Immundisolibacter sp.: one gene and its partner. The protein of the gene in region 1 interacts with the protein of each later gene in a pairwise test. Links are inferred from orthologs where the notes say so. Each region holds a gene or a part of one and is shown on either strand. Other genes may lie near its edges.

Evidence for each region.
Region 2: the proteins of H5U26_RS14000 (region 1) and H5U26_RS03350 interact in binary tests that used the Escherichia coli proteins (3 or more experiments, as listed by UniProt). The link is inferred for Immundisolibacter sp. from one-to-one orthologs.

What each region holds. Positions count from the first base shown.
Region 1 is NZ_JACIZD010000020.1:31,901-35,158, forward strand. Bases 251-3,202 are described here. They hold H5U26_RS14000 (DsbE family thiol:disulfide interchange protein), read left to right. Parts: upstream 251-1,440; coding sequence 1,441-1,965; downstream 1,966-3,202. Other genes in these bases: H5U26_RS13990 (FAD:protein FMN transferase), read right to left, coding at 251-717; H5U26_RS13995 (FMN-binding protein), read right to left, coding at 714-1,262; H5U26_RS14005 (cytochrome c-type biogenesis protein), read left to right, coding at 1,965-2,351; ccmI (c-type cytochrome biogenesis protein CcmI), read left to right, coding at 2,348-3,202. Outside these bases: more of H5U26_RS13990, read right to left, coding at 1-250; more of ccmI, read left to right, coding at 3,203-3,258. UniProt on the Escherichia coli protein: Involved in disulfide bond formation. Catalyzes a late, reductive step in the assembly of periplasmic c-type cytochromes, probably the reduction of disulfide bonds of the apocytochrome c to allow covalent linkage with the heme.
Region 2 is NZ_JACIZD010000001.1:692,162-695,463, forward strand. The notes cover bases 46-3,041. They hold H5U26_RS03350 (protein-disulfide reductase DsbD domain-containing protein), read left to right. Parts: upstream 46-484; coding sequence 485-2,599; downstream 2,600-3,041. Other genes in these bases: H5U26_RS03345 (SelT/SelW/SelH family protein), read left to right, coding at 226-498; H5U26_RS03355 (heavy metal translocating P-type ATPase), read right to left, coding at 2,612-3,041. Outside these bases: more of H5U26_RS03355, read right to left, coding at 3,042-3,302. UniProt on the Escherichia coli protein: Required to facilitate the formation of correct disulfide bonds in some periplasmic proteins and for the assembly of the periplasmic c-type cytochromes.

The DNA of each region.
Region 1 (3,258 bases):
GGCGCGCCCGCGGCGCGGGTCGACCAGCGGCGAGCGCCAGGCCTGTCCGTGCCGGCGGCGGGTGTCCGCCACGCAGCTGGTCGCCACGGCGCCCTGCAACAGCGGCGGCAGCAGCCGCAGCCGGGCCGGATCGGCCGGATCGCGCACGCCGATCCGGCGCGGCTCGTGGCCATAAAAACGCAGGTCACCGCCAGCGTTGACACAGGCCTGCGGCACGCCGGCCCGGCGCAGGCTGGCGATGGCCTGATCCACCGCATAGCCCTTGGCGATGCCGCCCAGATCGATCAGCAGCGGGCGGGCGAAGCGCACCGTGCCGTCGGTGCCAAGGCGGATGTCGCGCCAGTCGCCGGTCGTTTCCGGGCTGTTCGACAATCCGGGCAGATACCCCCAGCGCACCAGTGTCGGCGCGATGGTCACGTCGAAGCGGCCATTCGTGAGCGCGCTCAGCCGGCAGGCTGCGCGCAGCACACGCCGCAGGTGCCCGCTCACCGGCACCGGGCCGGCATGCGCCGCGCGGTTCAGGCGCGACAGCTCGCTGTCCGGTTCGTGAAAGCTCATCCGGCTGTGTACCCGCGCCACGGCCCGAAAGGCGCGGTCGATGGCCCGCGCAAGCTGCGCCGGCGGCAGGCCGGTCGCCTCGATGCCGACCAGCGTGCCCAGCCACGGCTGCGCCCGGCGCATCGTGCCGGTCAGCGGCCGGGCGAGCGGAGCATTCACGGCGCAGCCCCGAGCAGCGCGCGGTGGGTGGCCAGCAGGCGCCGCACGCCGTCGGTCAGGTGGCGGCAGGACAGCGTGGCGCCGCTGATGTTCTGGATGTCGCGCCCGAGCTTGACCGCATCGCTCGCGTCCTTGCCCAGGAACTGCGCCCGCCAGCGCGGCTGGCGCACCTGGTCGCCGTGCGTCTCGCGGTAATCGAGGATTTCCACGCCCGCCACCTGGCCGTCGGCCGTGACCGCCAGCGCGTAGGTGATGAACTCGTGCTTGCCGTAGACCTGATCCACGAACAGGTGCCCAAGCAGCCTGTCCGCTGCAATGGCGCGCCACACCTTGGGCTTTCGGTTGACGACGCGGGTTCCGCTGGCCTGTTCGATGGCGCGCACCTGTTCGGCGGTGAGTTCGACCGCTTCCGGGGCGTAGTCGGTCGCGGTCGGGAACAGCAGCCGCTGTGCCTGTTCGATGCTCAGGTATTGCGTGGCCTGCGCCGCCAGTGGCGTGACCAGCAGCGGGACGGCGAGCCACGGGGAGGGCAGCGGGCGGGACATGGCGGCTATGCTGCCCTTGATGCGAATGATTCGCAATGTTTGAGGCTTGATACGCGTCAAGCCCGGCCCGAAAGCACCGCTGCGGCGACCTGTGTTCGCGGCAAACCCGGACCGGCCGGCATAATTGCGCCCCGGCCGGCTCATGTCCCGCTCCTGTCGACAGATCAACCATCGCTTCATGAAACTCTGGCGTCTGCTTCTCCTGCCCGCGCTGGCACTGCTGCTGGGCGCGCTGGCGCTCGGCCTGCGGCACGATCCGAAGCAGATTCCCTCGCCGCTGGTCGGCAAGCCGCTGCCGGCCATCGCGGGCGAGACACTGGACGGGCAGCCGGTCGATCTGGCCAAGGCCGGGCAGGGCAGGCCGCTGCTGATCAACGTGTGGGCCTCGTGGTGCGAGTCCTGCGCCGTGGAGCATCCGGTGGTGGTGGCGGCGGCACGGCAGTTCGGTGACCGGGTCGCCTTCATCGGCCTCAATTACCGGGACAAGCGCGAGCTGGGTGAGGCCTGGCTGGCGCAGCGCGGCAACGCCTACCGCTGGTCGTTCTTCGATCCCGAGGGCCGCGCCGGCATCGAACTTGGCGTGTACGGCGTCCCGGAGACCTTTTTCGTGGCGGCCGACGGCACGCTGCTGGCCAAGCACGTCGGGCCGCTCGACGCGGACAGCCTGCGCGGCTACCTCAAGACGCTGTTCGGGGTGAGCTGATGCGCGGACTTCTGATGGCGCTGCTGCTGCTGGCGCCGCTGGCGCGGGCCGAGGTGGTCAGCGAAGACCCGCAGCAGCGGCAGGTGCTCGAGATCGCCCAGCAACTGCGCTGCGCAGTGTGCCAGAACCAGTCGGTGGCGGAGTCGAATGCCGAGCTGGCGCAGGACATGCGCCGGCTCATCGCCGAGCAGCTTGCCGCCGGGCGCAGCGAGGCCGAGGTCATCGATTACTTCCGCGCCCGCTACGGCGATTTCGTCCTCATGCGCCCGCCGCGGCAGGGTTCGGGCGCTCCGCTGTGGTGGGCGCCGTGGGCGATCCTGGCGGCGGCCGGCGGCGGGGCCTTCATCTACCTGCGCAAGCGCCTGCGCGCTCAGGAGCGTTCGTGACAGCACTCGTTCTGACCGGCTTGGCGGTGCTGGCCGCGGTGGCCTGGCTGGTGCTGCGCCTGCCGTCGCCGGCAAGTGCCCCTGACACCCTGGCGACACGGCGCGCGCAGTTGCAGGCGAGCCTGGACGAGCTGGCCCGCGCCCGCTCCGACGGCGTGCTGGATGAGGCGAGCTTTGCCGACGAACAGCGTCGCCTGCAGGCGGACATGGCAGCCCTGGCGCAGCCGGCGCCGGCGCCGTCCGCATCACGGCCCGACCGCACGCTGTGGCCGTTCGCGCTGGCGGTATTCATCCTGCTGCCGGCCGCGGCCGTGGGGTTGTATGGCTATTTGCAGGGTCCGTTCTGGCAGCAGATGGATGCCATGCGCGACGCGCCGAATGCCGCCGCGCCGGTCGATCCGGCGGCCATGGTGGCGCGGCTCGAGGCGCGTCTGGCCAAGGACGGCAGTGATCCCGAAGGCTGGCGGCGCCTGGGCCGCTCCTACGTCGTGCTCGGCCGCCCGGCCGACGCGCGGCGTGCCTACGACCGCGCGGCGCAGCTGGCGCCGGACGACCTGACGCTGCTGGAGGGCTACGCGGACGCCGCCGAGCCCGGTGTGGCCCCGCCGCCCGGCATCGCGGCCATGATCGCCAGCGTCGAGCAGGGCATCCTGGCCACGCCGGACGATCCGCGTGCCTGGGTGCGCGCCGGCTTTGCGCGCAGCATGCAGGGCGACCGCACCGGCGCCCGCGACGCCTACGCCCGTGCCCACGAACTGGACCCGCAGCGCCCGGAAGTGTTGGCCGCGTATGCTGCCAGCGAGTACGCCCTGAACCCGCAGCAACCCAGCGCGCGGGCGGTGGAACTGTACGAGCGCCTGCTGAAGATCAATCCCGACAACGGCTCCGCGCTGTGGGTGCTCGGCCA
Region 2 (3,302 bases), on another replicon or contig:
CAGTAGGCCTTCTTGACCACGATCGGGCCCTTCAGCAGCAGCCGCTCCAGAACCCGGCGGATGTCGAACTGGTCATACTTGGCGTCGCGCACGCCCAGCGCCACGTTCTCGAAGTCACAAAACACGGCCAGAATCGGCGTACGGTGGCTGGTCGGTGTGCTCACGGGGTTTCCTGGCGGGCGAAGGGCGGCGGCCATTATAGGCACCCTGCGAGGACGGACTCCCATGACGCACCGCGTCGCGATCACCTATTGCACGCAATGTCGCTGGTTGCTGCGCGCGGCCTGGATGGCGCAGGAACTGCTGAGCAGCTTCGAGGATGAACTGGCCGAAGTGGCGCTGCGCCCCGGTCGAGGCGGCGTGTTCGAGGTACACGTGGATGATGTGTTGATCTGGTCGCGCGGCGCCGAGGGGCGCTTTCCGGACATCAAGGAACTGAAGCAACGGGTGCGCGACTGCGTCGCCCCCGGCCGTGATCTTGGCCATGTGGACCGCTGAGCGTTGGCGGCAGGCCGCGCGCCGGCTACTGCTGGCGCTGGCGGTGTTGCCGGGCCTCGCCGCGGCCCAGGCCGCGGGACCGCATGCCCGCGTGGAGCTGCTGGCCGACGTGCGCGGCGTGCTGCCGGGCCAGCCGTTTGCGCTCGGCGTGCGGTTCAAACTTGACCGCGGCTGGCACATCTACTGGCAAAACCCCGGCGACTCCGGGCAGGCGCCGCGCATCGACTGGCAGTTGCCGCCAGGATTCAGCGCCGGCGACATCGAGTGGCCTTATCCAGAGCAGGTGTCGCCACCGCCGGTGGTGACCTACGGCTACGCGGACGAGGTTCTGCTGCCGGTGGCGGTGACGCCGCCGGGCACGCTGGCCGGCCCGGGGCAGGTCAGCCTGCGTGCCACGGTGCATTACCTGATCTGCAAGGACCTGTGCCTGCCCGAGCAGGCGCAGCTAGCGCTCGACCTGCCGCTGCTGGAACGGGCCGATCCGGACCCGGCCGGACAACGGGCGATTGCCGATGCCCGCGCGCGGCTGCCGCGCCATTTGCCGGAAATACATCTGGGCGCCGGCCGTTTCGGCGATCGGGTGTACCTGGACTGGCCGGCCGGGGTGGCGCCGGGCGCGGCGCAGTTCTTCCCGGACCGCGAGGGGCAGTTCCGGCACGCCGCGGCGCAGGTTCTGGAGCGCGTGGACGATCGGCTGCGGCTGACGCTGACGGCCGCCGGACCGCTGGAGCGCCTCACCGGTGTGCTGGTGCACGAGCGCGGCTGGGACGCTGCCGGTCAGGTGCGGGCGCTGGCGGTGGATGTGCCGATCCAATCGCTGGCTGCCGTCCCGCCAGCCGGGCAGCCGGTGTCGGTGCACGCCGCGGACGGCGGCATGGGCCTTGCGCTCGCCGTCGGCCTGGCCGTGCTCGGCGGACTGATCCTGAACCTCATGCCGTGCGTGTTTCCGGTGCTGTCGGTGAAGGTGCTGAGCTTCATCCAGCTGGCGCACGGTGATCCGGGACGGGTGCGGCGCCACGGGCTGGCGTTTCTGGGCGGCGTGCTGGTCAGTTTCTGGCTGCTGGCGGGGCTGCTGCTGGCGCTGCGGGCGGCCGGCGGCGGCGTCGGCTGGGGTTTCCAGTTGCAGTCGCCCGGTTTCGTGGCGGCCATGGCCCTGCTGCTGACGGCGGTGGGGCTGAATCTGATGGGCGCCTTCGAGGTCGGCCTTGGCCTGTCGCGCCTGGCCGGCAGCGCGCCGCAGCCGGCCGGCTATCCGGGCTCGTTCCTGACCGGGGCGCTGGCGGTGCTGGTGGCCACGCCGTGCACGGCGCCGTTCATGGGCGCGGCGCTCGGCTTTGCCCTGGCGCGCCCGGCCTGGGAAGCGCTGACCATCTTCACCGCGCTGGGTCTTGGCATGGCGCTGCCGTATCTGCTGCTGGCGGAGTTGCCGGGACTTCTGGCGCGCCTGCCGCGGCCGGGCCAGTGGATGGTCACGCTGCGTCAGGGGCTGGCGTTTCCGCTGTTCGCCACCGCCGTGTGGCTGGTGTGGGTGCTCGGTCGCCAGTCCGGGGTGGACGCGGTCGGCTTGTTGTTGTTGGCGGCGCTGGGGGTCGGCTTCGCCGCCTGGGGCGTCGGCCATGTGCAGCGGGGCGCGCGGCGCTGGCTGCCCGGTGGCGTGGTGGTGATTGGCCTGGGCCTCGCCGCCGTTCTGGGTTTCGCCGCGGCCATGCGCCCGGCGGTCGTGGCGCCGTCGGCGTCCGGCGCGAGCGCCACAGCGGGCGCCGGCATCGACTGGCAGCCCTGGTCGTCGGCGGCGGTCGACGCACTGCGCGCCACCGGCCGGCCGGTGTTCGTCGATTTCACGGCCGCCTGGTGCATCAGCTGCCAGGTGAACAAGCAGGTGGCGCTGGATACGGCGGCGGTATCGGCCCGCTTTGCCGAACTCGGCGTGGTCGCGCTGCAGGCCGACTGGACACGCTACGACCCTGCGATCACGCAGGCGCTGGCCGGTTTCGGCCGCAGCGGCGTCCCCTTGTACGTGTACTACCCGCCTGGCGCGCCGCCGCGGCTGCTGCCGGCGGTACTCACGCCGGGGCTGGTGCTCGAATCGCTGGCGGACTGATCGCCGGAGCGCTCAGCCGCGTGCCCGCAGCAGGCGCAGGCCATTGGCCACCACCAGCAGCGAAGCGCCCATGTCGGCGAACACCGCCATCCACATAGTCGCGTTGCCGAAGATCGCCAGCCACAGAAACACGGCCTTGATGCCAAGGGCCAGACTGATGTTCTGCCACAGTACCGAGTGCGTCCGGCGCGACAGGCGGATCAGTTCCGGGATGCGGCGCAGGTCGTCGTTCATGATCACGACGTCGGCGGCTTCCAGGGCCGTGTCGGTGCCGGCGGCGCCCATGGCGATGCCGATGTCGGCCCTGGCCAGGGCCGGCGCGTCGTTGATGCCGTCACCGGTCATGGCAGTCGCGCCGTAGCGCTGGCGCAGGGCATCGATGGCGTCCATCTTGTCCTGCGGCAGCAGATCGCCGCGCGCATCCTGGATGCCGGCATGCTGCGCGATGGTGCGCGCCGTGGCCGCGTTGTCGCCGCTGAGCAGCACCGGCGTGACGCCGAGGGCCTTCAGCTCGGCCACGGCGGCGCGCGAGCTGTCCTTGATCGTGTCGGCGACCGCGAACAGCGCCAACACGGCTGACTGCGAGGCCAGCAAGGTCACCGTGCGGCCCTGGTTTTCGTGTACCGCCAGGCGCGCTTCCAGCGCCGGGCTGCACAGCCCGCGATCCTCGATCAGGCGGTGATTGCCGAGCAGGAAAGCCGCC